DNA from 4 places in the Enterobacter sp. H2G27 genome. Region 2 is predicted to be linked to each of the others. Evidence: predicted binding sites of a transcription regulator. Region 2 holds the regulator's gene; each other region holds the start of a gene.

Region 1 (5,058 bases), 3.2 Mb from region 2:
CGCCGCCGACGCGCAAACCCGCCAGTTTTATCGCCTGCTGGACGTGCTGGGCGAGCGTTTTCCGCACGTCGAATTTGAATCCTGCTCCTCCGGCGGGGGGCGAATTGATTATGAGGTGCTGACGCGCTGCCACCGCTTCTGGGCCTCGGACAACAACGATGCGCTGGAGCGCAACACCATCCAGCGCGGCATGAGCTATTTCTTTCCGCCGGAGGTGATGGGGGCGCATATCGGTCATCATAAATGTCACGCCACCTTCCGCCAGCACAGCATTGAATTTCGCGGTCTAACGGCGCTGTTTGGCCATATGGGGCTGGAACTTGATCCCCTCACCGTCGATGAGAAGGAGCGCGAAGGCTATCGCCGTTACGCCGCGCTGTACAGGCAGTGGCGCGAGGTTATTCATCAGGGCACACAATGGCGCGTGGATATGCCGGATGCCAGTACGCTGGCACAGGGTATTGTGAGCGAAGATAAAACGCAGGGGCTGTTTATCGTCAGCCAGCTCGCCATGCCGGACTACACGTTGATGATGCCGCTGCGCATGCCGGGGCTTGAGCCCAGCGCGCAGTATCGTATTTCGCTGCTCGATCACCCTGATATTCACATTACCGGTGAAGGAGGCCATACCATGCGCAAGCTGCCGGCATGGATGGAAACACCGCAAACGGCGAGCGGCGAGTGGCTGATGCAGGCGGGCATTGCGCTGCCGATTCTGGATCCGGAAACCGCCGTTCTGATTGGCGTTGAACGCGTGTAAAGGTGACGGGCCGGGCAGCCGGCCCTCCGTTGAGGATAAAAATAATGAACACAACAACCTGTACCCACAAAGACAACCCTAACTTCTGGATCTTCGGGCTGTTCTTCTTTCTCTACTTCTTCATCATGGCCACCTGCTTTCCGTTCCTGCCGATCTGGCTGTCGGATATCATCGGCCTGAACAAAACCCATACCGGCATCGTCTTTTCCTGCATCTCACTCTCGGCCATTGCCTTCCAGCCGGTGCTTGGGGTGATCTCGGATAAACTGGGGCTAAAAAAACACCTGCTGTGGATCATCTCCGTGCTGCTGTTCCTGTTTGCCCCTTTCTTCCTCTACGTCTTCGCGCCGTTACTAAAATCCAACATCTGGCTGGGCGCGCTGAGCGGCGGCATGTATATCGGCTTTGTCTTTTCGGCGGGCTCAGGGGCCATTGAGGCCTACATTGAACGCGTGAGCCGTAACAGTTTTTTTGAGTACGGTAAGGCGCGCATGTTTGGCTGCCTCGGCTGGGGGCTATGCGCCTCCACGGGCGGGATCCTGTTCGGCATCGATCCGTCGTATGTTTTCTGGATGGGTTCGGCGGCGGCGCTGCTGTTGATGCTGCTGCTGGTGGTCGCAAAGCCAAGACCCAACCAGACGGCGCAGGTGATGAATGCGCTGGGTGCCAACCAGCCGCAGATCACCGCGAAAACGGTCTTTAGCCTGTTCCGTCAGCGCAGGATGTGGATGTTTATTCTGTACGTGATTGGCGTGGCCTGCGTCTATGACGTCTTTGACCAGCAGTTTGCTACCTTCTTCAAAACGTTCTTCGCCACGCCGCAGGAGGGCACTCGCGCCTTTGGTTTTGCGACCACTGCCGGGGAAATCTGCAACGCGATCATCATGTTTTGTTCACCATGGATCATTAACCGCATCGGCGCGAAAAACACGCTGCTCATCGCCGGGGTGATTATGGCGACGCGCATTATCGGCTCGTCGTTTGCCACCACCGCCGTAGAAGTGATTGCCCTGAAGATGCTGCACGCGCTGGAGGTGCCGTTCCTGCTGGTGGGGGCCTTCAAGTACATCACCGGGGTGTTTGATACGCGTCTTTCGGCGACTATCTACCTGATTGGCTTCCAGTTTGCCAAACAGTCGGCAGCGATCTTCCTCTCCGCGTTTGCCGGAAATATGTATGACCGGATCGGTTTCCAGGAGACATACCTGATGCTGGGCTGTTTCGTGCTGGCGATTACGGTGGTGTCGGCGTTTACGCTCAGCAGCAGGGAGGAGATTGCGGCAGGCAATAAGGCGCTGGAAGTCCATTAACGCCCTGAACACATTCACTATTCCTGCGTTGGTCAAAAAATGAATAACCTTATAAAAACTACGGCATTGATAATCATTTTCAATATCATTTAATTAACTATAATGAACCAACTGCTTACGCGGCATTAACAGCTGTGCCGCCCGACAATAATGGAGAGGATTATGAGTTATACACTGCCATCCCTGCCGTATGCCTACGACGCACTGGAACCGCATTTCGACAAGCAGACGATGGAAATCCATCACACTAAACATCACCAGACCTACGTGAACAACGCGAACGCCGCGCTGGAAAGCCTGCCAGAGTTCGCTAACCTGCCTGTTGAAGAGCTGATCACCAAGCTGGACCAGCTGCCAGCGGACAAGAAAACCGTGCTGCGTAACAACGCGGGCGGCCACGCAAACCACAGCCTGTTCTGGAAAGGCCTGAAAACCGGTACCACCCTGCAGGGCGACCTGAAAGCGGCTATCGAGCGCGACTTCGGTTCCGTTGACAACTTCAAAGCGGAGTTCGAGAAAGCCGCTGCAACCCGCTTCGGCTCCGGCTGGGCGTGGTTGGTACTGAAAGGTGACAAACTGGCGGTTGTTTCTACTGCTAACCAGGACTCCCCGCTGATGGGTGAAGCGATCTCTGGCGCATCCGGCTTCCCAATCCTGGGTCTGGACGTGTGGGAACACGCTTACTACCTGAAATTCCAGAACCGTCGTCCGGACTACATTAAAGCGTTCTGGGACGTGGTGAACTGGGACGAAGCAGCAGCGCGTTTCGCCGCTAAAAAATAAGGTTGCATTGACGCCTGTGAGAAGCGAGTCTGATGGCTCGCTTTTTTTGTATCTGCGTAATGGAGGCAGCGATGCATTATCCGGTGAATGTATTTACAGGCAAGGTAAGGGAGTACGACGGCAGCCGCCCGAGCGCCATCGCCAAAATTCAGGTCGACGGTGAGCTGACGTTGACCGACCTCGGGCTTGCTGGCGACGAGCAGGCCGAAAAGAAGATCCACGGCGGGCCGGAGCGCGCGCTGTGCCACTATCCGCGCGAACACTATCAGTACTGGAAAACCGAGTTCCCCGAGCAGGCGGATCTCTTCGTCGCCCCCGCGTTTGGCGAGAATCTCTCAACCGAAGGGCTCACCGAAAAGAACGTTTTTATCGGTGATATCTACCGCTGGGGCGATGCCCTGATCCAGGTGACGCAGCCACGCTCGCCGTGCTTCAAGCTCAACTACCATTTCGGTATTCAGAATATGTCGGCCCAGCTGCAAAAAGCGGGTAAAACCGGCTGGCTGTATCGCGTGGTGCTGGCTGGGCAGATTTCAGCGGACGCCCCGCTTGAACTGGCGTCGCGCCTGAGCGATGTGTCTGTTTATGACGCCTGCGCCATTGCCTGGCATATGCCGTTTGACGACGAACAGTATCACCGCCTGCTGTCGGCGGCGGGGCTATCGACCAGCTGGACGAGAACGATGCAGAAGCGGCGTTTAAGCAGCAAGATCGAAGATAATTCGCGGAGATTGTGGGGGAAATAACTGCCCCTCACCCCGGCCCTCTCCCCAAAGGGGCGAGGGTGAAAAAACCTCACTAAGCAGTCACCTCTCCCCTATGGGGAGAGGGGTACGATGAGGGGAAAACTAAGAACGCTTATACAACGGTAGCCACAGCGTTAACCGCAGTCCACCCAGCGGGCTGTCGTCGGCTTTCACCCAGCCGCGGTGCTGCTGCATGGCGGTTTCAACAATCGCCAGACCCAGTCCCGTGCCGCCCGATTCCCGGTCGCGCGCCTCATCGGTACGATAGAACGGACGGAAAATCTGCTCGCGATCTTCCGGGCTGACGCCAGGACCGTCGTCGTCGACAATGACGGTGATCCCGTCTTTATCCACCGAGAACGCCACCTCAATCTTCGTATGCGAGTAGCGCAGGGCGTTACGCACGATATTCTCCAGCGCGCTTTCCAGCGCGTTGGGGTTACCGTAGAGCGGCCACGGGCCCGGTGGGAAGTTGACGGTGAAGGATTTGCCCATCTGCTCTGCTTCGAATGCCGCGTTGTCCAGCACCTCGTGCCAGAGGTGATTCGCTTTCACCGTTTCGCTAACCAGCGCGTTTTTCTGCTGATTGCGGGACATGACCAGCAGATCGTTGATCATGCTGTCCAGGCGGTGAGCTTCGGTTTCGATACGCTCCAGCTCTTTGCTCTCACCGCTGCGGCGGCGCAGCAGCGCGGTGCCAAGCTGTAAGCGCGTTAGAGGGGTGCGCAGCTCGTGCGAGATATCCGACAACAGGCGCTGCTGTGCGGTCATCATGCGATCGAGAGCGCTCACCATCTGGTTAAAACTGGTCCCGGCGGCAAGGAACTCCTGCGGTCCGGCTTCCAGTTCAGGGTGTTGTCGCAGGTTACCCTGTGCCACCTCATCGGCGGCATTCTTCAGCTTACGCGCCGGTTTTGCCAGGCTCCACGCCAGCCATAACAGCAGCGGCGAGCTGACCAGCATAGTAACAATCAGCAGCAGGAGAGGGCGGTCAAACAGCAGGTTGATGAAGTCGGACTGGGAGCTGCTCGCGGGGCGAATCAGGTAGAGCTGATAATTATCCTCTCCGTCCCTGACGGAGAAAGGCCCCACCATCTCTACGCGCCCATATTTCTTCTTCTGGGGATGATCGGCGTTATCCGCCTGGCCAATGAAGTTGCGGATAATCTGCATTTCATTGCGATCGGCCCCAATCACGCGGCCTTCGCTGGTCACCAGCAGCAGGCGTTGTCCGGGCGGCGCCCACTTGTCGATAGCGCGAAACAGCCTGCGCCACCACATTAAATCGTTTGGCGGATCGTTTGCCAGCTCGGCTTCCACGTGCTGCTCGATCATCACGCCCTGACGTTGCTCGCTGTCGAGAAGCTCCGTCATCTGGCGTGAGTCAAGTTTTGGCAACATCAGTACGAGCATTAAAACCAGTGCCAGCGTCAGCCAGAAGATGGCGAAGATGCGGGCG
Region 2 (5,058 bases):
TGCGGGCTTCCAGTCGTTGGCGTGCCGTTTTTGGTGATGTATGATGGCGCGCTTATCGCCCGGGCATTAGCAGGGCGGCGTGTTTCCCCCGAAGTCTCAGAATCATGGCCAAAGAACAAACGGACCGTACGACACTAGATCTGTTCGCGAATGAGCGTCGCCCGGGACGACCGAAGACGAATCCGCTTTCGCGCGATGAACAGCTGCGTATCAATAAACGCAATCAGCTTAAACGCGATAAAAATCGCGGGCTTAAGCGTGTCGAACTGAAGCTTAACGCCGACGCCGTCGATGCGCTGAACGAGCTGGCTGACGCGCGAAATATCAGCCGCAGCGAGCTCATTGAAGAGATGTTAATCGCCCAGCTTGAGACGTTACGCAGCCAGGCATAAGTCTGAAAATCCTCTTTATTACCCTTTTCATGTAGCACAGAGTGCAGTCCTGCGCGATAGCTGTTTCCGCAGGGTTGCCAGTTCTGCTATTATTGCCCTTATCCGTGGCCGAATTGCGCCACCATACTATTAAGTTTCAAGAGGTTATTTTACTCATGGCAATCATCGGCATTTTCTTTGGCAGTGATACCGGCAATACCGAAAATATCGCAAAAAACATTCAAAAACAGCTCGGTAAAGACGTTGCTGATGTGCATGACATTGCCAAGAGCAGCAAAGAAGATCTGGAAGGCTATGACATTCTGCTGCTGGGTATCCCAACCTGGTACTACGGTGAAGCCCAGTGCGACTGGGATGATTTCTTCCCGACGCTGGAAGAAGTGGACTTCAACGGTAAGCTGGTTGCCCTGTTTGGCTGCGGTGACCAGGAAGACTACGCTGAGTATTTCTGTGACGCGCTGGGGACCATCCGCGACATCATTGAGCCGAACGGCGCGGTTATCGTAGGCCACTGGCCGACCGCTGGTTACCACTTCGAAGCGTCTAAAGGCCTGGCCGATGACGATCATTTCGTGGGTCTGGCCATCGACGAAGACCGTCAGCCAGAACTGACCGCAGAGCGCGTTGAGAAATGGGTTAAGCAGATCCGTGAAGAACTGCACCTGGACGATATTCTTAACGCCTGATTTTTCTCGCGGCGCAACGGCGGTTGCGCCCGCGCACCAGGTCAAACCGATTAAATTAATTGCTACAATCTTTTAACTTTTTCGCCCAGACCTGTACAATGTCTCCCTGATAAAATGTGGTTTTCCATTGAGCAAGTTTGTTGGTGATACCCCATTTTTATAAGCATATTTTGCCTGAGACTTGCAGTTTTCATTTAGCCATGGCAGTTCTATAATGAGACGCATTATCCCAGGTGCATTTTCTGTCACTTCCTACAGAAGTGAATCGTTTAGCAACAGGACAGATTCCGCATGACTGACAACAATACCGCATTAAAGAAGGCTGGCCTGAAAGTTACGCTTCCTCGGTTAAAAATCCTCGAAGTGCTTCAGGGTCCAGACAATCACCATGTCAGTGCGGAAGACCTTTATAAACGTCTTATCGACATGGGTGAAGAGATTGGGCTGGCTACCGTCTATCGCGTGCTGAACCAGTTTGATGACGCGGGCATTGTCACCCGTCATAATTTCGAAGGCGGTAAATCTGTTTTCGAACTGACCCAGCAGCAGCACCACGATCATCTGATCTGCCTCGACTGCGGCAAGGTCATTGAATTCAGCGATGATTCCATCGAAGCGCGCCAGCGTGAAATCGCCGCGCGTCACGGTATCCGCCTGACCAACCACAGCCTGTACCTTTACGGTCACTGCGCTGAAGGCGACTGCCGCGAAGATGACCACGCGCACGACGCAAAATAAGCAAGTGTTCATACTCTGAGCCAGCCGAAAGGTTGGCTTTTTTTTGCCAGAAAAAAGCCCGGTAAGCGCAGCGCCACCGGGCGTAAAACAACTTATTTATTATTGTTGCGTATCTCGTTCCAGATCTTATTGCAACGCTTGGCCACTTCCTGATCGTTACCGGTTTTACGCGCCTGGATACAGGCCTGGTAATCCATCACGCGGACATTCTCCCGCGTCGCAAACTGCTCATGCGCTTTCTCTTTCTTCAGCACGTTCAGCACGCTCTGACAGGCTTCAATTTTCTCCGGCGATCCTTCTGCTGTATTAATACAGGCGCTATAGGCCTCCTTCAGCCGGGAATCTTCTTTCGGTGCCTCACTCTGAGCACACGCCACCAGCCCTGATGCCAGTAACGCGACGATTACGATTTTTTTCATCATATGCAGTCTCCGGTCCGGCGGGATCTAACCCGCCGGAAGATTCATCAGAGGATAGTGAACGGTGCGATAACCATGAATTTCACGTCACGTTCATCCTGGAAGATGTTGCCGTAACCGCCCGCGTAGCTCGGGATATCGGAGTGGTTGTCATACTGAGTGAAGTGCAGTTTGAACATTGTGCCTTTCGCGCGGCCATCCTGCAGGGTATAGATAGCATCGAGGCTGTAAGAAGACTCTTTCAGGCGATAGTTGGGATCGTAGTATGCGTCCGGAGTTGCCATATCGGCAGGTTTTGCATCCCAGGCGTAAGCGTAAGAAGCGCCCACCGCCCAGCCAGGCAGGTTCCAGTTTTTCAGGTCGTACATTGCGCCGAAGAAGACCGCTTTCTCGCCGTCGGCGTTGAAGTCTGAGCGGTTATCCCACCAGATATCAAGACGACCGTTGGATGAGGCATAGGTCGGGGTCATACGCTGCAGGAAGTAGCCCTGCTGCCCTTCCGCCTTCACCCATGTTCCTTCCAGACGTAAATCAACCTGACCGACCTTATAGCCGAAGGTTAGCGCCTGCAGCCACGCGGTGCCATCATAAATGTCATTGACGCCACCGTTGCTGACTTTGTCGCGCGTACCGTAGAACTGATAGCTGGTACTCAGCGGGCTACCCGCGACATCAAACTTATAGCTGGCCTTGGCAAAGTACTGATCGATATACCCTTGCGCCTGGCCAAATGCTGCTTCGAGAACCAGATCGTTTTTGAAGTCGTATTTCGCCCCCAGCGAGTGGAGATAATCGACTTTGGTTTTCTTATCGTTCTGGTAGAACTTGTCCATCTCGATGTGCCAGGGTGCTTTGTACTCGTTGGTCCACATATAGGAGAAGCTCAACGCACCCGCATCACCGTAGTCAAAGTTCGCCCCGGCTTCCGCACCCTGATAGGTACCCGGCATAAAACTCCAGTGCGGTGCTAACAGGGTCTGGCCAGTTGGCTGAATATAACCACCGCGCGCCCATACCGGACCGTATTTAAATTTTGCAGCGGCTTTGTAAAGGCTGATGCCGCTCTTATCCCCGGACCAGTCTTCTTTATACGCTTTATTGCTGGAGGAGAAGGCAATTTCATTCGGGTGGGCGCTGTCGCCGTTTTCCGCCATTTCAATCGCGGTAAACGCAGCAATATCCAGACCGAACATATCCGCGGCATAGCCTGACTGGAAGTCCAGGTTGGCGTTCCAGGTGGAATGAGAAAGGTTGGTTTTGTATTTGTCTTCGGTGACGTCTTTACGGTCACGTTCACGCTGCCAGTAATAGATACCGCCCGTGAGGGTAGAATCGTCGATGAAGCCTGCCGCTTTCGCCTCTGGTGTCACCACCAGGCCCGACATTGCTGTCACACCGGCAATAGCCAGCGCCAGCGCACTACGTTTGCCACTGAACGTACGCATAGATTATTCCTCTTTGACGAATTAAAACGCCTGAAACGGCGTAAATAAAAAAGACCAAATGGTCAGGGGTAGTTTTAAATACCCTCGAATTAACTACCGTCGTTAGGTTATTTTTCGCGACGCGAATTATCAATGCTTTTTAGCGGACAAAAGTCAGGATTATGACGAAGTGCACATAATTAGTAGTGCTTTGTAACATTTGCAGGGAGGCGAGGAATGGCGGGAAATTTTCAAGTATTTCAGTGGCTAGACGAGAAACATCTTCCCTTTCTTATAACCTTTTTGTTTTTCCTAATGACACAAACTTTTTTTTGAAAAATAAGTAGCACCTCATTGACCTGATATTTTTATCACACCTTTTTAGGCCCTGGCTTAATACCCTGATCGTTAAATAAAAAAACGCCGCATAGTGCGGCGTTTGTCTCTCATTGACCAGACCAGCAATATTATTCGCCGATCTTCGTCCAGGTATCACGCAGACCTACGGTACGGTTAAATACCGGTTTTTCTGCCGTGCTGTGTCGGCTGTCCAGGCAGAAGTAACCTTCACGTTCGAACTGGAACGCTTTGCCTGCTTCAGCGTTTTTCAGAGAAGGCTCCGCATAGCCCTGCTTAATCACCAAAGATTCCGGGTTGATGGTCGCCAGGAAGTCTTCCGCAGCACCAGGGTTAGGCACGCTGAACAGACGATCGTACAGACGAATTTCTACCGGCAGCGCGTGGGATGCGCTCACCCAGTGGATAACGCCTTTCACCTTGCGGCCATCCGCAGGATCTTTGCTCAGCGTTTCAGCATCATAAGAACAGAAGATGGTGGTGATATTCCCTTCTGCATCTTTCTCAACGCGCTCGGCTTTGATGACGTAGGCATTACGCAGACGCACTTCTTTACCCAGCACCAGACGCTTGTACTGCTTGTTGGCTTCTTCGCGGAAGTCAGCGCGGTCAATCCAGATGTCACCGCTGAACGGCACGTCACGGCTACCCATTTCCGGTTTGTTCGGATGGTTAGGCATGGAGACCAGCTCGCTTTCACCCTGCGGATAGTTTTCGATAACCAGTTTCACCGGGTCGATAACCGCCATCGCGCGCGGAGCGTTTTCGTTGAGATCTTCGCGAATGCAGGATTCCAGGGAGGCCATCTCGATGGTGTTATCCTGCTTAGTCACGCCGATACGTTTGCAGAACTCACGAATAGAGGCGGCAGTGTAACCACGACGACGCAGACCCGAGATGGTTGGCATACGCGGATCGTCCCAGCCCTCAACGTGCTTGTCGGTCACCAGCAGGTTCAGCTTACGCTTGGACATCACGGTGTATTCCAGGTTAAGACGAGAGAACTCGTACTGGCGCGGATGCACAGGAATGGTGATGTTAT
Region 3 (5,058 bases), 2.5 Mb from region 2:
ATGGTTCCCACCAGACCCGCCACCAGCAGGAACATCGGCAGCACCATCAGGAAGGTCATCACCTGATCTTCGTGGTGTTTCACAAAAGGGATCATATTCAGCGCATAGCCAAGCGTGGTGACTACACCCACCCACAGCAGGGCGCTCAGCCAGTTGAAGAACTGGAAGCGGCGGTTCGACAGACCGGAAATGCCCGCCATCGTCGGCAGAAGGGTGCGAACAAACGCCAGGAAACGCCCCGCCAGCAATGCCAGCAGGCCGTGGCGATCGAACATGCAGGTCGCACGCTGATGATATTTATGCGGTAACTGCGCCAGCCAGCCTTTTACGACGCGGGTATTCCCGAGCCAGCGGCCCTGAAGATAGCTCAGCCAGCAGCCCAGGCTGGCTGCGGAGGTGAGAATAACCATCGTTGGCGTGAAGTCCATGACGCCTTTCCCGATTAACGCCCCGGCAAGTAAAAGCAGGCTATCACCGGGTAAAAACGAGGCTGGCAGTAATCCATTTTCCAGAAACAGAGTTGCGAACATCACGAGGTAAACGATACCGACGACGTGAGGATCCGCCAGCGCGGCAAAGTCGTGTTGCCAGAGCGCCGCGATAATATCTTGAATAACAGCCATGGACTTTCCTGTGGAACAGCAGATATAGCGCTATTGTACTCCCTTATTCGCCCGTCGGGTTTGATCCCGGGCGCAACTCATGCAGACTTTTCTCATTGCCGTGTCCACAAAAGCGTCCAGAGAGTACATTTTCAGCCAGCACTCTACACGATACGCTCGAACCCTGCTGCTAAATCGGCAATCAGATCGTCAACATTTTCTAAACCGATATGCAGTCGTATCAGGGTACCGCTGAAGTCTACTTCACCCCCGGGGCGAAGGGCCGCGATCTGTTCCGGCTGGTTAGCTAGGATCAAGGATTCAAAACCGCCCCAGGAGTAGGCCATGCTGAAAAGGGTAAAATTATCCAGATAGCTCGCCAGTTCGTCGTTATTCAGCCGCTTTTTCAGTACGAATGAGAACAACCCGCTGCTGCCCGTAAAGTCACGTTGCCAGAACTCATGGCCTTTACTACCCGGTAATGCGGGATGATTCACGCGCTCAACCAGCGGATGCTGCGCCAGCCATTCGGCGACCTTCAGGCTGCTTTCATGGTGCTGACGCAGACGAACGCCCAGCGTGCGGATACCGCGGCTGGTCATGTAGGCCGTGTCGGCATCCACCATCTGGCCCATCAGGTAGGCATTTTCACGCAGCTGATCCCAGCAGCGCGAGTTGGAGACCGCAGTACCAATCATGCCGTCAGAGTGGCCTATCAGGTATTTCGTTGCCGCCTGAATCGAAATATCAATGTCGAATTCCAGCGCTTTGAACAGCACGCCTGCCGCCCAGGTGTTGTCAATCATAACGATCGCCTCTGGCGCTTTGCTGCGTACGGCCTTCACGATAGCCGGCACGTCGTGAACTTCCATGGTGAGCGACCCCGGAGATTCCAGGAACACAATGCGCGTGTTTGGCTGAATAAGTTCGGCAATGCCTTCACCAATCAGCGGGTCGAACCAGCCGGTCGTTACCCCGAGTTTGCTGAGGATTTTGGTGCAGAAGTCCTGGCTGGGTTCATAGGCGGTGTTGGTCATCAGGATATGGTCGCCCTGTTCCACAAACGCCAGAATGGTGTTGGCGACCGCCGCCGCCCCGCACGGGAAGAGCGCACAGCCCGCGCCGCCTTCCAGCTCGCACATCGCTTCCTGCAGAGAAAAATGGGTTAGCGTGCCGCGACGGCCATAAAACAGCCCGCCTTTCGCGCGGTTACGCGTGGCGTTTTTTTTCTCCTCAACGGTGTCAAACACCAGCGAGGAGGCTCGTTGAATCACGCTGTTGACCGATCCCTGAGTATATTTTTTGCTGCGTCCTGCCTGTACCAGCGTGGTATCAAGATGCTTCTTTGTCATGTTCGCTAACCCTGTTTTTATACGTCTGGACGTCCAGACTACCACGATTGGAAAAAACTGCACCCCGAGGCTTATCGAATAAGCAGAAAATATTAGCAAAAAACCGCATAAGAAATTTTTACTGCGTAAGCGCAAGGAAAGTGAGCGAAAATTACGGCACCATGCAAATACTAATGAGAACTACTATCAATTCGACGACGTTTTGATATTATTACGCTCAGATTTTGTGATTTGCGTCCTGGAGATACAGAGTGGGTAATAATTTGATGCAGACGGATCTCTCCGTTTGGGGCATGTATCAGCATGCTGACATCGTGGTTAAGATTGTGATGATCGGCCTGATTCTGGCGTCCGTTGTCACCTGGGCTATCTTCTTCAGCAAAAGTGCCGAGTTGCTTTCGCAGAAGCGTCGCCTGAAGCGGGAACAGCAGCAGCTGGCTGAAGCCCGCTCTCTGGATCAGGCTTCAGATATGACCTCATCTTTCCACGCGAAAAGCCTGACTACCCTGCTCGTGAATGAAGCGCAGAACGAGCTGGAACTCTCCGCAGGCAGTGAAGATAACGAAGGCATCAAAGAGCGTACCGGTTTCCGCCTGGAGCGCCGCGTTGCGGCCGTTGGCCGACACATGGGGCGCGGCAATGGTTATCTGGCTACCATCGGCGCGATCTCACCGTTCATCGGTCTTTTCGGCACGGTCTGGGGCATCATGAATAGCTTTATCGGTATCGCGCAGACCCAAACTACCAACCTGGCGGTCGTGGCGCCGGGTATCGCAGAAGCGCTGCTGGCGACAGCAATCGGTCTGGTTGCCGCTATCCCGGCGGTGGTCATCTATAATATCTTCGCGCGTATGATTGGCAGCTATAAAGCGACTCTTGGAGACGTTGCCGCGCAGGTTCTGCTGCTGCAAAGTCGCGATCTCGATCTGAATGCCAGCTCGGTTAAGCCGGTGCATGCGGCGTCTAAACTGCGCGCAGGTTAATAGTATGGCGATGCGTCTAAACGAAAATCTGGACGATAACGGCGAAATGCATGAAATCAACGTGACGCCGTTTATCGACGTCATGCTGGTTCTGCTGATTATCTTCATGGTAGCTGCACCGCTGGCGACGGTGGATGTGAAGGTGAATCTGCCGGCATCTTCCAGCCAGCCCCAGCCGCGCCCGGAGAAGCCTATTTACCTGTCGGTGAAAGCGGATAAATCCATGTTCCTCGGGAACGACCCGGTGACGGCCGACTCAGTCATCCCGGCGCTGGAGCAGCTTACGGGCGGAAAGAAAGACACTACGGTCTTCTTCCGTGCGGATAAAACCGTTGATTATGAAACCATGATGAAGGTAATGGACACGCTGCATCAGGCGGGTTACCTGAAGATTGGACTGGTCGGCGAAGAAAAGGCGGCCTCGAAGTGATAAAGAAGCTGGCGAAAGCCGGCTTTTTTTATGCCTGTCGGTTATGCGCTTTTGTTATTCGTTGGTGCGGCAGAAGGATTTGCCAGCGCGTCCTCATCAAGCGCAACGCAGGTGACGTTTGAGGTACGGTACTCACCGTCTGACAGCTTGCGCGTCAGACGCAGGGTGGCGATTTCTCTGGCGAGCAGATACTGATAATTGGCCTCGAGGCGCCCCAGAAGCTTCTCTTTCAGCTCTGGCCGCTGTTCAATGATGGCATTCATCACGGCACCGTAAATTTCTTCTTTGACCTGCAGCGGATAAATTTCACGGCGATTCTGCCATTTAAGCCGCACCAGCGTCGCCGGGATCGATACCAGGTCTTGTGTAATGCGCGTCATCTCGTCATTTTTTGTGTTTCGTAGTGCGTCGAGATTTTGCTTTAAGATAAATTCATCACTTTTTTTATCATCTAAAGTCAAATAAACGTCGTTATTTTTAACTTCTTTCACGTTAATCTTCCCCCAGGCTATAAAAAATTGGGTTGTTTTTTTCGCGCGTAATTAAATTAAGCCAAATTTCATTGCCCGCTTCATTAATTTCTTCGGTTTTCTCGGCTATTATTTGACTTAGTTTCTGGGCATCTATTTCTCCCTCGGCCTGCAGGTCATTCAGCAGGTGGACAAAGGCTTCAATTTTTATAGCGCGAAATAAGCGGTCTTTTATATGACGATCGTGCTCTTCCAGCAACATATTTCGCGATTTGCCAGTTCGGGAAACACCAATTAATATATCGGGCTCGAAATCAGAGAGCTTTCTTTTCCCCTGAGTGAAACTGGCCTCTTTTTCTGCTTCCGTCGGTTGCTGTTCCACAGGCGTAATGTGGTACTTAGCCGGGACGAGATAGTCGGGCAGCATTTTTAATTTCCTTTAATTTCAACAGGGTGGGGTTGGTAAAGGCGTGAGATTCGTTGACAATATCATGAGGCAAATTTAAAATCAAAAAAAATGGAGCCTACCCATGAACAGCATCTTTTTTACGGTCATCACATTACTATTATTGACCGCTGGTGTGCTTTTATTGATGCAAGAGTTCAATAAAACGAAAGTGTCGAAAGACGCCAGTGAGCCCCCACAACCTGAACTGATGACAAAAGAGGAAGGTGAAGACCATTTCTCTGTATTGATGAACTCCGTTACGCCTGTCTGGTACTGGCGGGTGAACCACGAATATATCGACTTTTTACATGCGACAATTAAGCGCATGAAAATGTCGGAAATTAATGACACGCCCGGACTGTTTGAGGCGCAGCGTCGCTGTAGCGATCTGAATTCAGCAGTCTATAAATATTATGACAATATCAAAAAGCGCTGTCTTAACGGAGAAAAGGTATCTTATTCCGATCTGGACGTATTGAATTTGCGGCAGTGTTTTCGCGAGTTCAGTCTGGAAGCCTATCCTGAACTGGTGGCGCTTGTCTGGCCGGAGTACGCACGTCCGGAAGTTAATCCAGACAACGTCTGAGTGACGTACCGTTGAGTTATTGCAAACAGTCAGCGCCGTTGAGATATACTGGGCGCTGGTTTCTTTTGCAAACAGGACTCTATGGAACGCTTTTTTGAAAATGCCATGTACGCCTCTCGCTGGATACTGGCCCCCGTCTATTTTGGCCTTTCGCTGGCGCTTATCGCGCTGACGATTAAGTTCTTTC
Region 4 (5,058 bases), 590 kb from region 2:
TGAGCAAATCTTCCGGCATTTTCAGCAGCTTGATTTTCTCTTCCATTAAATCCTGGAAGTCGAAGCGATCGAGCGCCTCCAGGCCGCGATACTTGCGCACCGCATTCAGCGCCGTCTGCAGGAAGAACTGGTTGCTGACGCCCGGAATTTCGACCGGGTACTGGAAGGCCATGAAGATGCCCTCTCCCGCGCGATCTTCCGGTGACATTTCCAGCAGATCTTTGCCGTTGAACTCGACCGAGCCATGGGTTACCTCATAATCTTCGCGGCCCGCCAGCGTCGCGGAAAGCGTACTTTTCCCGGAACCATTCGGCCCCATGATGGCGTGAACTTCACCCGGCTTGACGTCAAAATTGAGGCCACGCAGGATGGCTTTGTCTTCTACGCTGACCTGTAAATCTTTAATGCTTAACATGTGCTTTCCTTAACCGACGCTGTGTTCAAGACTAATGGCGAGGAGTTTCTGGGCTTCAACGGCAAATTCCAGCGGCAGTTCAGAGAACACATCCTTACAGAAGCCGTTAACGATCATCGAGATGGCGTCTTCTTCGCTGATCCCGCGCTGCAGGCAGTAGAAGAGCTGATCTTCCCCAATGCGTGACGTCGTCGCCTCGTGCTCAAGCTGGGCCGTATTGTTACGGCACTCAACGTACGGGAAGGTGTGCGCCCCGCAGTCTGCGCCGATCAGCATCGAATCACACTGGGTAAAGTTTCGCGCATTGGTGGCCGTCGGCATGATTTTCACCAGCCCGCGATAGCTGTTCTGGCTGTGCCCGGCAGAGATCCCTTTCGAGATGATGGTCGACCTGGTGTTTTTACCAATGTGGATCATCTTGGTGCCGGTATCGGCCTGCTGGTGGCCGCTGGTCAGCGCCACGGAGTAAAACTCACCGATGGAGTTATCCCCGCGCAGAATGCAGCTCGGGTATTTCCAGGTGATGGCCGAGCCGGTTTCAGACTGGGTCCACGACATCTTGCTGTTTTCGCCTTCGCACAGCGCGCGCTTGGTGACGAAGTTCAGGATACCGCCGGTATTGCCGTCGCCCGGGAACCAGTTTTGCACCGTGGAGTATTTCACCTCGGCATCTTTATGGATGATGACCTCCACCACCGCCGCGTGCAGCTGGTAGCTGTCGCGAACCGGGGCGGAGCACCCTTCGATATAGCTGACGTAGCTGCCTTCATCCGCGACCAGAATCGTGCGTTCGAACTGGCCGGTTTTTTCGGCATTGATGCGGAAATAGGTGGAAAGCTCCATCGGACAGCGCACGCCTTTCGGTACATAGATAAAGGTGCCGTCCGAGGCCACCGCCGCGTTAAGAGCCGCAAAGAAGTTATCGTTTGAAGGCACCACGGTCCCAATGTACTTTTTCACCAGTTCCGGATGATCGTGAATCGCTTCGCCAAAGGAGCAGAAAATGATCCCCTGCTCTGCCAGCTTCTCGCGGTAGGTGGTTGCCACCGAGACGGAGTCGAAAATGGCGTCCACCGCCACCTCTTTCCCCTCACGCACGGGCACGCCCAGCTGGTTAAAGGCTTCTTCAACCTCTTTGCTGAGGAAGCTGTTTTCCGCGCCGGTTTGCTGCACCGCGCCGGGCTGTGAGGCGCAGGTGTCGTCGCAGCTACCGCATGAGGGCGCGGAGTAGTAGCTATAGTCCTGATAGTTCAGCTTGTCATAATGCGCTTTCAGCCAGTGCGGCTCTTCCATCTCCAGCCAGGCGCGGAATGCGCTCAGACGAAACTCCAGCATCCACTCGGGCTCGTTACGTTTCGCCGAGATCGCCCGCACGACATCTTCGTTAATGCCTTTCGCCAGCTCATCTGTCTGGAGCTGGGTGAAGAACCCCTCTTTATAGTTGAGGTGCCCACCGCTCCAGGTATTTACATCACTCGTTGCTTCAGTATTACGAGACATAGTACCGCCTATACCCCAAAGCTTTCGCCACAGCCGCATTCGTTCTGGGCTTTCGGGTTATGAAATTTGAATAACTGGTTTAAGCCTTCGCGGACGTAGTCCACTTCGGTGCCGTCAATAAACGGCATGGCCTGCAGCGCGACGTACAGCTTCGCGCCGTCAGTCTCGAACACCAGGTCATCTTTCTCGGGTTCGGTGACGGTGTCGAGCACGTAGCCGAAACCTGCGCAGCCGGTCTGTTTGACGCCTAAACGCACGCCGAGGATCTCGGGCTTTTTCGCCACCAGCTCGTGAATATGTGCCGCCGCCGCTGGCGTGAGCGTTAAGCCGCGCCAGGCGAAATCGGCAGGATTAAAGGTTTCTGAATGCAGTTCCATAGGTCCACCTCATCTGATAAGCCATCAGGGCATAACACCATGTTAGTGATAACGATTATCACTTCAACCCTCTGTCAGCAGGGGCATTCGGCTAAAGCGCCCTTTTTACCTGGTTTTATTAAGCATAGACCCTGTGAGAGGATGCAGTCAGGATGGATGTATTTGTTCAATGCATTGATTAATAATGCATTTCGTCGCGGCATTCATAACGAAGAGAAGAAAAGTAAAATATGCATCGGAAATGCCTATTTTTGAGATAGATTTTGCACAGAAAATGACAAAAACAAAAAAGGCCCTTAAGGCCTCTTAATACTCAATGATGAAATGCGACAGCAAATCCCTGTTCACGCCAGTGGTCGAGCTGTTCCTGCTGGCGAGGCGTTGGGGATTTCCCCGTCCAGACGAAGATTTTTTGCCCGGGGAACAGTTCAGGACGCGGCGAATCGATGGGTTCCGCCAGGACGTCAATGTGCCAGCCCTTCTGCGCCAGGCGCGCGGCTTCCAGCCACAGGTGGGTGCGGTCATCGCATTCCCAGCCAATCAACAGTGCGTCTTTACCGGCTTTCTTGCGGGACTCCGCCAGGCTTGCAATCGCGAATTCAATCAGAACTCCGTCTAACAGGCTTGCCATGTGACGCACGGTATTTTGGTCCTGGTTCATGCGCTGACGGACGGGAGAAATAATATTGTCAATCAGCGCGTCTATCGCGTGATCGCGGCGGAACTCGCCAATTTTGGCACGCAGCTTTGCCGGGCTGGCGTAACGCAGAACGGTCATCATCTCTTCCTGGAATGAAACCCAGTTGCCCTGAGTCAATACTTCTTTGTTTTCCAGCAAGGCTTTGACTTTTCCGACCGAGACGCCGCTTTTCATCAGGCGTTTGATCTCTTCGATACGCAGGATATCTTCATCGTCAAACTGACGATGGCCCCCTTCGCTGCGCTGCGGCTTCAACAATCCATAACGGCGCTGCCAGGCACGCAGCGTAACGGGGTTGATACCGCATCGTTCGGCCACTTCGCCGATACTGTAATAGGCCATTAACTCCCTCACGCTCAGAACTTCCATACCTAACTGCACCAACCTTATCAGATTGTACACACTATTTGTATAACTAAGACCGCATTTTGAACCGGTGAACGGGGTTCTTTTCCATCCACCTGTTAATACATTGTTGTATAAAATTTGCCGTTCGTACAGTTAACTCTGCCGGATTGTGTACAGCTTTATCAGAATTCGAACTTTTTCTCCGGCCACGCAATCGCGGGAATACCGCCGTGTCGCGGGCTGGCAAAAAGATGCCCCTGGAACTGGGATATTCCCGCTGACTCCAGCCACATCCACTCTTCAGCCTTCTCTACCCCCACCGCGCAGAACTGGATCTCAAGCGAGGCACAGCATTTGATAATCGCCTGGATAATGGCCTGTCGGGGACCACTTTTGTGCACGTTTGCGACCAGATCGCGATTAATCTTAATTCTGTCCGGCTGAAACTGAGCCAGCAGCTGCAACCCGGCAAATCCGGCACCAAAATGATCGATCGTCACGCTGATGCCCGCGCTTTTTAACTGCCTGACCGAATCCGTGAATTCATCAAATCGGGAAATGGCTTCGCTCTCGGTAAACTCCACCACAATTTGCTCGGGTACAAACCCATTTGCTTCAATGGCGGTGAGCAGGAAATCAACGGCGTTGGGAATATTGACCAGCGTCATCGGCAGCAGGTTAAGGGATAACGTCTGGTCCTGTAGCCCCAGCGCGCTGGCCATGGAGAGCGCAACCTGCTTGCTTTGTAAATCCGAGGCATACACGTCGTCACGCGGCAGACTGGCGAAGTAAACTCCCGGCGCGCCGCCGTCAGGCGTGCGGAGAAGCGCCTCCCAGGAGACGACCTGCTGCATAAACGGATCGACTATCGGCTGGAACGCGAAGCTGCAATCCGCCCCTTTCGCAACCACCTCGGGCTGCGCTGACAGACGCGTCTCTTCGCGCACAAATTCCCAGGAATCCGCAGGGGGCAGTTCAAAATAGTTCGCTTTTTCCGTGGCCTCGACAAAGGTGCGGAAAAACTGCAGCGGGCGGTCGTTGTACGTCAGCTGATAGCGCGTCGTCCCCCTGTTGAGCACCTCTTGCAGCACCTCGTCCCTGTCGAAGTGGCGCAAATCAAAAAGCTCCATGCCCACGTTGCCAAAACGACGGACAGGTCCGTGATCGCGCATCAGCTCCACTACGTTGTGGTGGCGAGGGTCGTTGCAAATCTGCTCATAGATGGCAGAAACGTGTTCCACTGGCCCTTCAAGCAGCTGAAAAAAATGTGTGCCATTAAACAGCAGGATCCCCGTGATATTGGATTGCTGGTTTTTACTATTTGCAGCAGCAACCATGACTTCCAGGGCTTTCACTGGTACGTCCTCGCAGATATGACTGCGGTAAATGATGGTGGTGAGCATGCGATTCCTGGGGTTAGGGGTTTGGCCACAAAAGAGGTGGATAAGGTTCATTTATAGCACATTAATTGCCTGACAAATAATTTACATCTCAACCGTTTACGGCAATTTAAGAAACGTTTTTCCTGGCTGTACAACTTAACAGCCCTCGACCATTTTGTACAATATATCCTGTAATATTACCTCTCCACCACACAAATACAACTAACTGAATATAAAGAACTTTATAAAATATATCGAAGAAATATTAAAAATCTGTACATTTTTAATGTACAGATTTGGAAATTATGTATACCTTAAATGTAACGTTACTGATTA

Evidence for each region. Region 2 encodes Fur, which represses iron uptake genes when iron is present. Its sites were predicted from a motif close to ATAATAATGAGAACNACTATCAA; they were not measured.
Region 1: sodA (superoxide dismutase [Mn]) is a predicted target of Fur. The motif match lies at 2,137-2,159, and genes of this name have one in related genera.
Region 3: exbB (tol-pal system-associated acyl-CoA thioesterase) is a predicted target of Fur. The motif match lies at 2,122-2,144, and genes of this name have one in related genera.
Region 4: sufA (Fe-S cluster assembly scaffold SufA) is a predicted target of Fur. The motif match lies at 2,332-2,354, and genes of this name have one in related genera.

What each region holds. Positions count from the first base shown of each region.
Region 1 is NZ_JBSVSI010000001.1:4,206,095-4,211,152, reverse strand. It holds gene ACW9E7_RS20060 (alpha-galactosidase) at 1-760, shown strand, start outside; gene ACW9E7_RS20055 (oligosaccharide MFS transporter) at 805-2,070, shown strand; gene sodA (superoxide dismutase [Mn]) at 2,233-2,853, shown strand; gene yiiM (6-hydroxyaminopurine reductase) at 2,925-3,599, shown strand; gene cpxA (envelope stress sensor histidine kinase CpxA) at 3,702-5,058, opposite strand, start outside.
Region 2 is NZ_JBSVSI010000001.1:1,012,893-1,017,950, reverse strand. It holds gene ybfE (LexA regulated protein) at 105-392, shown strand; gene fldA (flavodoxin FldA) at 548-1,078, shown strand; gene fur (ferric iron uptake transcriptional regulator) at 1,370-1,816, shown strand; gene chiQ (ChiQ/YbfN family lipoprotein) at 1,909-2,235, opposite strand; gene chiP (chitoporin ChiP) at 2,283-3,680, opposite strand; gene glnS (glutamine--tRNA ligase) at 4,127-5,058, opposite strand, start outside.
Region 3 is NZ_JBSVSI010000001.1:3,560,361-3,565,418, reverse strand. It holds gene yghB (DedA family general envelope maintenance protein YghB) at 1-623, opposite strand, end outside; gene metC (cystathionine beta-lyase) at 767-1,954, opposite strand; gene exbB (tol-pal system-associated acyl-CoA thioesterase) at 2,206-2,937, shown strand; gene exbD (TonB system transport protein ExbD) at 2,942-3,367, shown strand; gene ACW9E7_RS16830 (cytoplasmic protein) at 3,409-3,858, opposite strand; gene ACW9E7_RS16825 (hypothetical protein) at 3,860-4,264, opposite strand; gene ACW9E7_RS16820 (ESA_00282 family adhesion-associated protein) at 4,368-4,871, shown strand; gene ACW9E7_RS16815 (TIGR00645 family protein) at 4,953-5,058, shown strand, end outside.
Region 4 is NZ_JBSVSI010000001.1:1,603,180-1,608,237, reverse strand. It holds gene sufC (Fe-S cluster assembly ATPase SufC) at 1-415, opposite strand, end outside; gene sufB (Fe-S cluster assembly protein SufB) at 425-1,915, opposite strand; gene sufA (Fe-S cluster assembly scaffold SufA) at 1,924-2,292, opposite strand; gene ACW9E7_RS07605 (MerR family transcriptional regulator) at 2,606-3,334, opposite strand; gene ACW9E7_RS07600 (diguanylate phosphodiesterase) at 3,523-4,743, opposite strand.